2 regions of the Mesorhizobium sp. 01N446 genome follow, and region 2 is predicted to be linked to the other one. Evidence: predicted binding sites of a transcription regulator. Region 2 holds the regulator's gene; the other holds the start of a gene.
What was found. The regulator LexA, encoded in region 2, represses DNA repair genes until DNA is damaged. The targets are predictions, from matches to a motif close to TGTTCNNNNTGTGTTCNG.

Region 1: a site for LexA is predicted at 3,994-4,011, ahead of AC1DPX_RS03520 (DNA recombination protein RmuC). Genes of this name have one in related genera too.

Annotation. Positions count from the first base shown of each region.
Region 1 is NZ_JBFTRA010000001.1:759,291-764,959, reverse strand. It holds gene dapE (succinyl-diaminopimelate desuccinylase) at 1-524, shown strand, start outside; gene AC1DPX_RS03545 (transporter) at 530-1,162, shown strand; gene truA (tRNA pseudouridine(38-40) synthase TruA) at 1,179-1,925, opposite strand; gene AC1DPX_RS03535 (GNAT family N-acetyltransferase) at 1,947-2,453, opposite strand; gene fmt (methionyl-tRNA formyltransferase) at 2,450-3,403, opposite strand; gene def (peptide deformylase) at 3,410-3,940, opposite strand; gene AC1DPX_RS03520 (DNA recombination protein RmuC) at 4,044-5,315, shown strand; gene AC1DPX_RS03515 (class I SAM-dependent methyltransferase) at 5,312-5,669, opposite strand, start outside.
Region 2 is NZ_JBFTRA010000004.1:75,815-81,483, reverse strand. It holds gene AC1DPX_RS17290 (ComEC/Rec2 family competence protein) at 1-2,432, shown strand, start outside; gene lexA (transcriptional repressor LexA) at 2,426-3,163, opposite strand; gene AC1DPX_RS17280 (pyridoxal-phosphate dependent enzyme) at 3,518-4,486, opposite strand; gene AC1DPX_RS17275 (GntR family transcriptional regulator) at 4,483-5,256, opposite strand; gene AC1DPX_RS17270 (ABC transporter substrate-binding protein) at 5,409-5,669, shown strand, end outside.

The DNA.
Region 1 (5,669 bases), on a different contig from region 2:
ATCCAGTCTTCGACAAGGGGACCAGGGATTTCCAGCCGACCAATCTAGAGGTCACCTCCATCGATGTCGGCAATCCGGCCACCAATGTCATCCCCGCGAAGGCGACCGCGACCTTCAACATCCGCTTCAACGACACCTGGACGGCCGAGACCGTCCAGGCCGAAATCCACAACCGGCTCGACCAGGCGGCGAAGCGCAAGAAGTACCGGCCGGGCAAGAAGACGCCGGTCGACTACGACCTTGTCTGGCGCGACCGGCCAAGCCATGTTTTCCTGACCCGCGACGACAAGCTGGTCGACACGCTTGCCGGCTCGATCAAGGCGGCGGTCGGCAAGCAACCGGCGCTGTCCACGTCGGGCGGCACGTCGGATGCGCGCTTCATCAAGGATTACTGCCCGGTGGTCGAATTCGGCCTGGTCGGCAAGACGATGCATATGGTCGACGAGCGCGTCTCCCTTGCAGATCTCGAAACGCTGACGCGGATCTATCAGCGTTTCATCGAAGACTGGTTCGGGCAGGGCTGAGCAGCATGCTTTCGGCGGATGAAACCCAAGCTTCGCTGACCGGTGCCTGGCGACTGATGCTCGGCAAGGTCGACGGCCTGCGCCTGCTCGACCTGTCGGCGGACGGCTTTTGGAATTCCTTCTTCGCCATTGTCGTTGCCGCGCCGGCGCTGATCGTCGGCTGGGTCGGCATCGCCAACGACATCGGCGATCCCAACGCTTTCGTGGGCCGTTTCGGCATGCTGTTGCGCCTGGCAACGGTCGATATCGGCTCCTGGGTGCTGCCGCTGGTCGTGTTCGCGGTGGTCGCGCCGCGCGCCGGCATCGGTGGCCGCTTCGTCCACTATGTCGTGGCCAGCAACTGGGCCTCCGCCATCACCGCCTGGCTGATGCTGCCCTCGGCGCTGATCAGGCTTTTCATGACGTCGGCAAGCCAGGTCTCGAGCCTTGTGTCGCTGCTCTTGTTTGCCCTGTCGATGGCGCTGACCTGGCGCATGACCAACGCCACGATCGGCAAGGGCGTGGCGGTCGGCACCGCCGTTTTCGTCGGCATGTTCATCGCTTCGCTGCTGGTGCTGTTCGGGCTGCAGATGCTGCTTGGCATCACCGTGCCGGACGATATCGGGGCCCAGAGCCTTTCTGGGCCATTCCCGGGGTAGAGCCTCCGGACTCTATTCAGGGATAATCGACGCCAATGAGGAAAAGCCCGTCGGGCGGCGCGACCTGGCCGCAGGCGGCGCGGTCGCGCGCTTCGAGCGCCGCCTTGAGATCGGCTTCGGTCCAGCCGCCATCGCCGACGCGCTTGAGCGAGCCGACCATGGAGCGTACCTGGTTGTGCAGGAAGGAACGGGCCGAAGCCCTCACCTCGATCATGTCGCCCGCCCGGCTCACATCGAGCCGTTCCAGCGTGCGAACCGGGCTGTTGGCCTGGCACTGGGTCGAACGGAAGGTGGTGAAATCATGCCGGCCGAGAAGAAGTTTCGCGGCCTCGTGCATGGCGCCGGCGTCAAGCCGCTTCGGCACCCACCACACCTTGCCCTTTTCCAGCGCCGCGGGCGCGCGGCGGTTGAGGATGCGGTAGAGATAGTGGCGGCCGGTGGCCGAGAAGCGCGCGTCGAACTCATCCGGGACGATCGCCGCCTTCAGGATAGCGACATGCGCGCCGGCTGCCTGCAGATGGGCGTTGACGGCATCGCGCACCTTGTCGCCAGGCCATGCCTTGACGAGGTCGGCATGCGCCACCTGGGCGGTCGCATGCACGCCGGCATCGGTGCGGCCGGCGGCGCGCAACCGCACCGCCTCGCCGCAGAATTTCTCGATCGCCTGCTCGATCGCCTGCTGCACCGAAGGCTGGTCGGCCTGGTGCTGCCAGCCGGCAAACAGGCTGCCGTCATATTCGATGTCGAGACGAAAACGCGGCATGCCGGCAGCTTACGTTCTCGCCTAGGCGGCGAGAGCGGTGAAGGCGGAAGCGTAGACCAGCTTCCCGGCCTCCGGAGCGTCGCCCCAGGCCAGCGCCTGCAGCGCTTCGCCCTGGTATTCGCTCTCGAACTTCTCGGCCCGCGCGTGGCTATAGCCGAAACGGCCGTAATAGGCCGGGTCGCCCAGCACCACGGCCAGCGTCTCGCCGGCATCCTTGAGGCGGATATGCGCCTCGCGGATCAGCGCGCCGCCAATGCCTGAGCCATGGAACGAAGGTTCCACCGCCAGCGGCGCCAGCGCCACGGCCGCCAGGCTCTTGCCGCCATTCTGGACGAACAGCCGCGAAAACAGGATATGGCCGACCACCTGGCCGTCTTCTTCCGCCACCAGTTCGACGACGGCGTCGCCGCCGGTGACCAGCGCGTCGACCAGCCCGGCCTCCGCCTGTTGGCCGAAGGCATGTTCTTCCACGAGGCGAATGGCCTCGCGATCCCGCGGCGTCGCCGCGCGTATCGACATCATGCTCATGAGAACTTCATTCCTTTTACGATCTTGGCTCCGCGCAGGAATTCCGACGCGGCGGCGGGCTTTCCGCCCGCACGTTGAACTTCGACCAGTCTGAGCGCGCCTGTCCCGCAGGCGACCGTCAGCCGGTCATCGAGAATTCCTCCCGACTCGCTCAAATCGTCCGAAGGCGACAGGCCTTCGGACAGCGTCGAGCGAAGCAGTTTCAGCCGTTCCATGCGGCCGCCAATGTCAATTTCGGACCAGGCGCCGGGGAAGGGCGACAGGCCACGAAGGTGGTTGTGGACCTCGGCCGCGGGCCGCGTCCAGTCCACGCGCGTCTCGGATTTATCGATTTTTCTGGCGTAAGTCACCCCTTCCGCCGCTTGCGCGGTAAATGTCAGGGTGTTCTCTTCCAGCCGCGCCAGCGCTTCCACCATCAGGGCAGCACCGACGCGCATCAACCGATCATGCAGATCGCCGGCTGTCATATCGGGCTCGATGGCACATTTTTCAAGCAATCCCACCGGTCCGGTGTCGAGACCCTCTTCCATGCGCATCACCATCATGCCGCTTTCCGGGTCACCCGCCATGATGGCGCGCTGGATAGGGGCGGCGCCGCGCCAGCGCGGCAAAAGCGACGCATGGCCATTGATGCAGCCGAGCCGGGGCGCGTCGAGAATTGCCTTCGGCAGCAGCAACCCATACGCGACGACCACGGCGATATCGGCCCGCAGGGCGCTGAAAGCGGCCTGCTCGGCCTCGCCCTTGAGGGATGTCGGCGTCCGCACCTCGATGCCCAGCCGCTCGGCCTCGCGCTGCACAGGCGACGGCGTCAGCTCCAGCCCGCGCCGTCCGCCGGCGCGTGGAGGCTGCGTGTAGACGGCTGGTATCTCATGTCCGGCCTCGGCGATCGCGCGCAGCGTCGGCACCGAAAACTCCGGCGTGCCCATGAAGATGACGCGAAGGGGCATTTCCCCCTATCCCACCAGCTTGCCCGGCGCCTTGTCCTTGGCGAGCTTCTTGAATTTCTTCACCACCATGTCGCGCTTCAGCTTCGAGATGTGGTCGATGAACAACACGCCGTTGAGATGGTCGATCTCGTGCTGCAGGCAGGTCGCCATCAGCCCTTCGGCCTCCATCTCCTGCAGCTTGCCGTCGCGGTCGAGATACTTCACCCGCACCGAAGCCGGGCGCTCGACCTCGGCGTAATAGTCGGGGATCGACAGGCAGCCTTCCTCGTAGACCGACCGCGCCTCCGCGCTTTCCAGGATCTCGGGGTTGATGAAGACATGCGGCGCCGGCGTTTCGTCTTCCTTGGCTAGGTCGATCACCAGCATGCGCAGCGGCTCGCCGATCTGGATGGCCGCCAGTCCGATGCCGGGCGCGTCATACATGGTCGCCAGCATGTCGTCGGCCAGTTTGCGCAAAGGCGCGTCGACGCGCTCCACCGGCTTGGAAAGCTGGCGCAGGATGGGATCGGGAAGGATGATGAGCGGCTTGATCGGCATGGCGTCCCACGTAAGACCTCCAGCGAAAAGCGTCAACCGGGGCATCTAGGCCATGTTCTTGTTTTGATCTGTGCGGTCACGCCGAATCGGCTATGCTGTCCACATGAATGATCTGAGCACCATCCTTTCGCAGCCCGTCGCACGGCTTGGCGCCTCGACAATCACGCTCGGCCACGCCCTGGCCTTCGGCGCCTTGCTGTTCCTCGGCCTGTTCGTGGCGCTGGTCGTCGCGCTGTGGCGGTCGGCCAAGGCGCGCGCGGTTGCAGCGGCGGAAGCCGCCGACCATGCCCGTGATGCCGAGGCGCGGATGGCCGGCATCTTGCAAAGCCAGGCCGAGATGCAGGGCCGCATGGGCGCGATCGCCGAAGTGTTCGGCGCGCGCCAGGCGGAGCTGACCCAGTCGATCGGCCAGCGCCTCGACGCCATGACCGGCCGCCTCGGCCAGACCATGACCGAACAGACAAAGTCCACGCATGAAAGCCTGGCCAAACTGCAGGAGCGGCTGGCGATCATCGATACCGCGCAAGGCAACATCCAGTCGCTTGCCGGCCAGGTCGTGCAGCTGCAGGCGATCCTCTCCAACAAGCAGACGCGCGGTGCCTTCGGCCAGTCGCGCATGGAGGCGATCGTCGCCGACGGCCTGCCGATGGGCGCATACGAATTCCAGGCGACGCTGTCGAACGGCAGCCGGCCCGATTGCCTGGTGAAGATGCCCAACGGCGCGCCCTCGCTGGCCATCGACGCCAAGTTCCCGCTGGAAGCCTGGAACGCCATCCGGGCCGCCGACGGCGCCGACCTGCAGAAGGTCGCGTCGCAGGCTTTCCGCCGCGACATCGAGATCCATGTCCGCGATATCTCGGAAAAATACCTGATCCAGGGCGAAACGCAGGACACCGCCTTCATGTTCGTGCCGTCGGAATCGGTGTTCGCCGAAATCCACGAGAATTTCGAGGCGATCGTCCACAAGGCGCACCGCGCCCGCGTCGTCATCGTCTCGCCGTCGCTGCTGATGCTGTCGATCCAGGTCATCCAGGCCATCCTCAAGGACGCCCGCATGCGCGAACAGGCGCATCTGATCCAGGGCGAGGTGATCCGGCTGATGGAGGATGTCGCGCGCGTCGACGAGCGCGTGCGCAAGCTGCAGGTGCATTTCGGCCAGTCGGCCAAGGACATCGACGATATCCTCGTCTCGACGTCGAAGGTGACCAAGCGCGGCCAGAAGATCGAGGCGCTCGAGTTCGGCGCGCAGGCCGATGGCGATGCCGGCCAGGACGCACCGTCGCGGGCACCCGCGGCGAAACTCGAGCCCGGCCCGCGCGTTGCCGATTCAAAGACCGGCCAGCTCAGGCTGCGCGTCGTCGAAGGCGACGACTAGGCCACAGCCACGATGACGTGTGCCTGGATTTTGGCGGCAACCGCGCCGTTGCCATGCCTGGCCGCAATCGCGGCTGCGGCATAGTCTGTTGCAGCGTCGAGTTTGCCCGGATCCCGAGCCTCGATTTCGGTGCGGAGCACGGTTCCCTGGCAATAGGCAACGGCCGGAATGCGCGGTGAGGGCGCACGGCTCTGTTCGGCCCTCGTCTCGATCGCCGCATCGGAGAAGCCGGCCTCTTCGAGGTCCCCTCGGATCAGCGCCATATCGTGGTAGCCATGCGGCGTGCGGGCCAGAAAGCGCGGCGGATCGTCCGGGAAAATCCTTGCCAGCGCATTCGTCACGTCATCGGCAAAC
Region 2 (5,669 bases):
GCTCAAAACAGGGCGAGGACGCCAACGTTGGCGTCAGCGAACGGTCCCTGTTTGCGATCCCTCCGCCAGCCTCATTGCCGCCATCGCCCCTTGTGCCCGCGCCGGGCAGTCAGCCGTCGCAGGCGGATATCCAGGCGCCACTTCCGGCACCTGCCTCGGGCCGGATTGTGCGTGTGCGCCGGCAACTCGGGCGGGTTTCCTTGCCTCGCCTGCGCCATGGCGTGGCGATGGCGGCGGAGCTGGAGCTGGATCGAGGCATCGCCTTCCTGCTGGTGCCGGTCTGTCTCGCCGCTGGTGCGATCGGCTACTATTCGCTCGCAGTGGAGCCTGATTTTGCAAGACCTGTCGCCGTGGTCGTGCTGATGGCGATCTGTGCGCTGGTTTCGCGCTCCTGGCCGAAAACCCATCTGGGCTTCATGGCGGCATTGCTGTGTGCGCTCGGCCTGCTTGCCGCCAAGGTCGAGACTTGGCGGGCGGGCACGCAGATGCTGGGTTCGGAAATCTCGACGCAAGTGACCGGCCGCGTGGTCTCGATCGACCGCATGGAGACCGGCCGCATCCGGCTCACCATCGACGTGACATCGACCGCCCGGCCGACACTGCGCTATGCGCCGGAAAGGGTCCGGCTTTCGGCGCGCAATATTCCGGCGGAAGTGACCGCGGGCTCCATGGTCACGGGCTACGCCAAACTGCTGCCGCCGACCGGTCCGGTGCGGCCGGACAGCTACGATTTCTCATTCGACAGCTATTTCGCCGGCATTGGCGGCAGCGGCTTCTTTCTCGGCAATCCAAAGCTGGTTTCCGCCGACGACGAGATGCCGCTCTCGGCCCGGCTTTTCTCAGGGATCGAAAATGCTCGCGAAGCCATTGCCGACCACATCAGGGCCACGGTCGGCGGTGCCGAAGGCGAGATAGCGGCTGCGCTCATCGTTGGTGTCCGCGCGGGCATTCCCGATGAAATCAACGAGGCGATGCGGCGCACCGGCATCTATCACATCATCTCGATCTCCGGACTGCATATGGCGCTGGTTGCCGGCACCATCATGGGTCTGCTGCGCGGCGCCTTCGCGCTGTTTCCGGATTTTTCCGCGTGTCGGCCGGTGAAGAAATACGCCGCCGCCGCGGCCCTTTTCTCGATCGCGGCCTATCTCGTCATTTCCGGCGTCGTCGTTGCCGCCGAGCGCAGCTTTATCATGCTGGCGGTAATGCTCATTGCTGTCCTGTTCGATCGCGCGGCGCTGACTATGCGCAATCTGGCGATCTCGGCGATCGCCGTCATTGTGGTGTCGCCCCACGAAGTGGTCGGCCCGAGCTTCCAGATGTCGTTCGCCGCGACCGCGGCTTTGGTTGGTGCCTATGCCGGCTGGGCGGATCACCATGCGGGAAAGACGAGACCGCCACCGCCAAAGCGGTCCTTGCCGGGCTTTCTCACACGAAAATTCCTGATGGCGACGGGCGGGTTGGCGATGACCTCCATCATCGCAGGCTGCGCCACGGCGCTGTTTGCCATCTGGCATTTCCAGCGTGTGTCGCCGCTCAGCCTGTTCGCCAATCTGGCCGTTATGCCGATCGTAACGGCGGTGATGTTCCTGGCGGTAGCCAGTGCGTTGCTGATGCCGTTCGGATTGGATGCGCCATCCCTTTACCTGATGGGCAAAGGCCTGACGGCAATGATCGCCATATCGGCATGGATATCGGAACGCTCGCCGATCGATGCTGTCGGGCTGATTTCCCAGCACTCCGTGCTGCTGGTGACCATCGCACTGGTTATCGCGACAATGGCGACGACCTGGCTGCGGCTCGCGGCCGTGCCATTCGCGCTTGCCGGCCTGCTGACGGTGTCGGATACGCGCACGCCGGATGTGCTGATCTCGGAAGATGCGCGGCTGGTTGCGCTGCCAATCGGCCGCGGCGAACTCGCTGTCAGCCGGGCTCGTCCGAACGAATTCACCGTCGACAACTGGAAACGCGCGCTGACATCCGAAACCATCATCGTGCCGGAAATGTTCAGCAAGGCGGACGGGCAATTCGACATTGCCGATGCGGTCAACCTGCCGCCGGGAGCGCCATTCTATTGCACGGACGGTGTCTGTCTTGCCCGGCATCCGTCCGGCGCGATCATTGCGCATGTCGAAGACCGCAAGGACACCTGGAAGGCCTGCGGTTTTGCCGATCTGATCGTCGTCAATGACGCGACGGGCTATAATGCCTGCCACAATCCGCTGGTTCTTGTCGTCACCAAACGGCAACTGGCCCGCAAGGGCAGTGCCGCCGTCTTCTTCGACCGCCAATCGGCGACCGGTCCGCCAATTGTCAGCTTCGCGGTGGACGGCCCGTACCGGCCCTGGCACGAGCAGCGAAAATTTTCACGCGAGGCGAGGGGGCTGCCGCCCTATCAAAAACCCGAAAAGCCGTCCGCTCCTGCTCAGTAACGCCGGATCAGCCCGACCAGCTTGCCTTGCACCTTGACCCTGTCCGGTCCGAAGATACGCGTCTCGTAGGCTGGGTTGGCGGCTTCAAGGGCGATCGAGGCGCCCTTGCGGCGGAACCGCTTCAAGGTTGCTTCCTCCTCGTCGACCAGCGCCACGACGATCTCGCCCGGGCTTGCCGTGTTGGCATTGCGGATAATGACCGTGTCGCCATCGAAGATGCCGGCCTCGATCATCGAGTCGCCCTTGACTTCCAGCGCATAGTGCTCGCCGCCCATGATCATGTCCGGCGGCACCGAGATCGAATGCGTCTGGTGCTGGATGGCATCGATCGGCACACCGGCGGCGATGCGGCCCATCACCGGGATCGAAACGGCGGATACCGCGTCGTCGTCATTGCCGGCCGCCGGCAAGCGCGACGGCGCCGGCTTGATCTGGCGGCCGAGGCCGCCCTGACCGAGACTACCCTGGATGACGCTCGGCGAGAATTTCTTTGCCGCGTTGAGACCCGGCGCGATCGAATCCGGCAGCCGCAGCACCTCCAGCGCCCGCGCCCGGTTGGGCAGCCGGCGAATGAAGCCGCGTTCCTCCAGTGCCGTGATCAGGCGATGGATGCCTGACTTGGAGGCGAGATCGAGCGCTTCCTTCATCTCGTCGAAGGAAGGCGGAATGCCACTTTCCTTGAGCCGTTCATGAATGAACATCAGCAGTTCATGTTGCTTGCGTGTCAGCATGGCGGCCCCCAAGGCATTGAACGAAGGGTGTGAACCAGAATCGAAAAACAAACCCAGAACAAACACTATCTGTTCCAGTTGTGTTCCGCAACTGTTTAAAGTTTAATGAATTTGTTAAGGCCTCAGAAATTATCTGGCCCCCGGCAGCAGGGGGCAAGCGACCACGGCGCCATCGGCACATGCATTGAAATTATTTTGGTTAATGGCCTGTGGCCTACCCCAGGGTGCGCTTTGGCATCAGGCGTTTGAGAGGCGTCCGCGGGGCGAATTTGAACGGTGTATCGATCCATTTCCAGCGGAACGAAACGAAACCAAAACGCCAACCATCGCTGGCTATCCGGGAATAGAACGCATTCAGGCTTCCGGCACCGCGCCGGCCAATACCTGCGCATAGGCGCCGGCATCGATATTGCCGCCGGAGATAACGCAGACAACATTGCCCGTTGCGTGCTCGCTGCGCAGAGCGGCGGCGAGCGAGGCGGCACCGGCACCTTCGGCCACGATCTTTGCCTTCGAGAACAACAGGCGCATCGCTTCCGTGACCTGCTCGGGGCTGACGGCGATGGCGCCGTCGATCAGCTGATTTGCCAATGGCCACAGGCCGGGTACCAGCGACGGGCCGCCTATGCTCTTGATGAAGGAGGGACGCGTCTCAATCTCGACAATGCGTCCGGCCGCCAATGCCGCCGTGACCGGAGCGGCGCTCTCGTCCTCGACCGCGAAAACCTTGGCCTGGCCTCGCATCGCCTTGACCGCACTGGCGACGCCTGACGTCATGCTCCCGCCGCCATAGGGTGTCAGCACGCAATCGACATCGGGCAGATCTTCGACAATCTCCAGGCCAATGGTTCCGTTGCCGGCAAGCACCGCCTGATCGGTGACCGGGTTCACGAGAAGCTCGGCGCCATCGGGCCGTTCGGTTCCGACTATGTAGCGCCACCATGTCTCGTGCGAGACGAAACGCACGTCGCCACCAAGGCGGCGGACCCCGTCGATCTTGGTCCGGGGCGCATCGGCATACATGTAGGCGACCATCGGAACGCCAAGCGCCTTTGCCGCCCAGGCCATTCCATATGCCATGTTGCCGGAACTGATGGTCGACACGCCGTGCCTGAGTTCATCGGCGTCGCGGCAAAGCAAGGCATTGAGCGCCGGCCTGATCTTGAAGGCGCCGATGGGCGACAATGTCTCGAGCTTGAGAAATATAAGCTGATCGGGCCGGCCGAGATCAGTGCGCAGCAGCGGCGTGCGCGGCAGCCAGGCGCGCAGCCGGTCACGGGCCGCGACGATCTCGTCAAGTGTCGGACGCCGCGGCAGCGTCATCCGGAAACCGCTTTCAGACTGCCGGCGCGTGCGGCGTAGGTGTTGGCGCCGTTGTCTTCGCTGTGGACATAGACATGAAGCGTGTAGCCGATATGCGCCGTCATCAGCGCCTTTGCCCGCTCGACGTCGCGATCGAGCGCCGCTTCCATGATCGCGGTGTGATGCTCGATCGCGATCGCCTCGCGCAAGGCGTCCATTGCCTCGCCATAGCCATCCTTGAGGCCGGCCGCCGCCCGCAATGTCGGCGCCAGGCCGAGAAACCGATGATGCCGCCGCAACTGATCGGCGATCGTCGAGCGGAAGCGCAAAAGCCAGTTGGATGTCGCCGCGCTGAGCAGCGCCGCGTGGAAGGCCTCGTGGCTCTCGTCCCACTTGTCGACGGCCGCATCGGAAGGGTCGTCGACCGCGGTCTTGCAACGGGAGAGCCGGTAGTGGGCGGTGACGACCGCGTCCTCCCATTCCCTGCCGCCATTCGCGATCGATTCCAGGAACAGCGGCATTTCGACAACCATCCGCGAGCGCGCCAAGTCCTCGAGCTCGGCGCGCGACACGGGGGCGACGGTAAAGCCGCGATTGCTGATGGCGGTGACCAGGCGCTCGGCTTCTAGGCGGGACAGGGCTTCCCGCAGCGGCGTCCAGCCGACGCCGTATGTGCCGCGCAGCGCGCTCAGCTTCAGCGGCGCCCCCGGCATGAGACGGGTGGTCAGGATATCGCGCCGCAGCAACTGATAGGCCGCCTCGGTCTTCGTGGAACTGTTCTGATCCTGCATCGCCGTCCGTCCATCACCAGGCTTGCAAAAATTATATATCATGGGGAGGCATGGCAAGAATTATATATAATGTTTGACACATGGCGGGGGACTGACCATGATCGCCGCAGTTGCCGCCTGTGAGCGGCGCTGATCAAATCTGGGAGGAAATGATGTTGAAGTCGAAGTCCGCTTGGCTGTCGGGACTGGCCCTGGCAGGCGCATTGATGGTCAGCGCCGGCAGCGCCGCGGCTGATCAGATACGCATCGGCATCGCCAATTTCGGCGAGCATCCGCAGCTCAACGCCGCCATAGCCGGCTTCAAGAAGGCATTGACGGACAACGGTTTTGCCGAGGGCAAGGACGTCGTCTACACCGAAAGCCACACCAATTTCGATGCATCGCTGGTGCCGCAAATGATCGCCAAGCTGCAG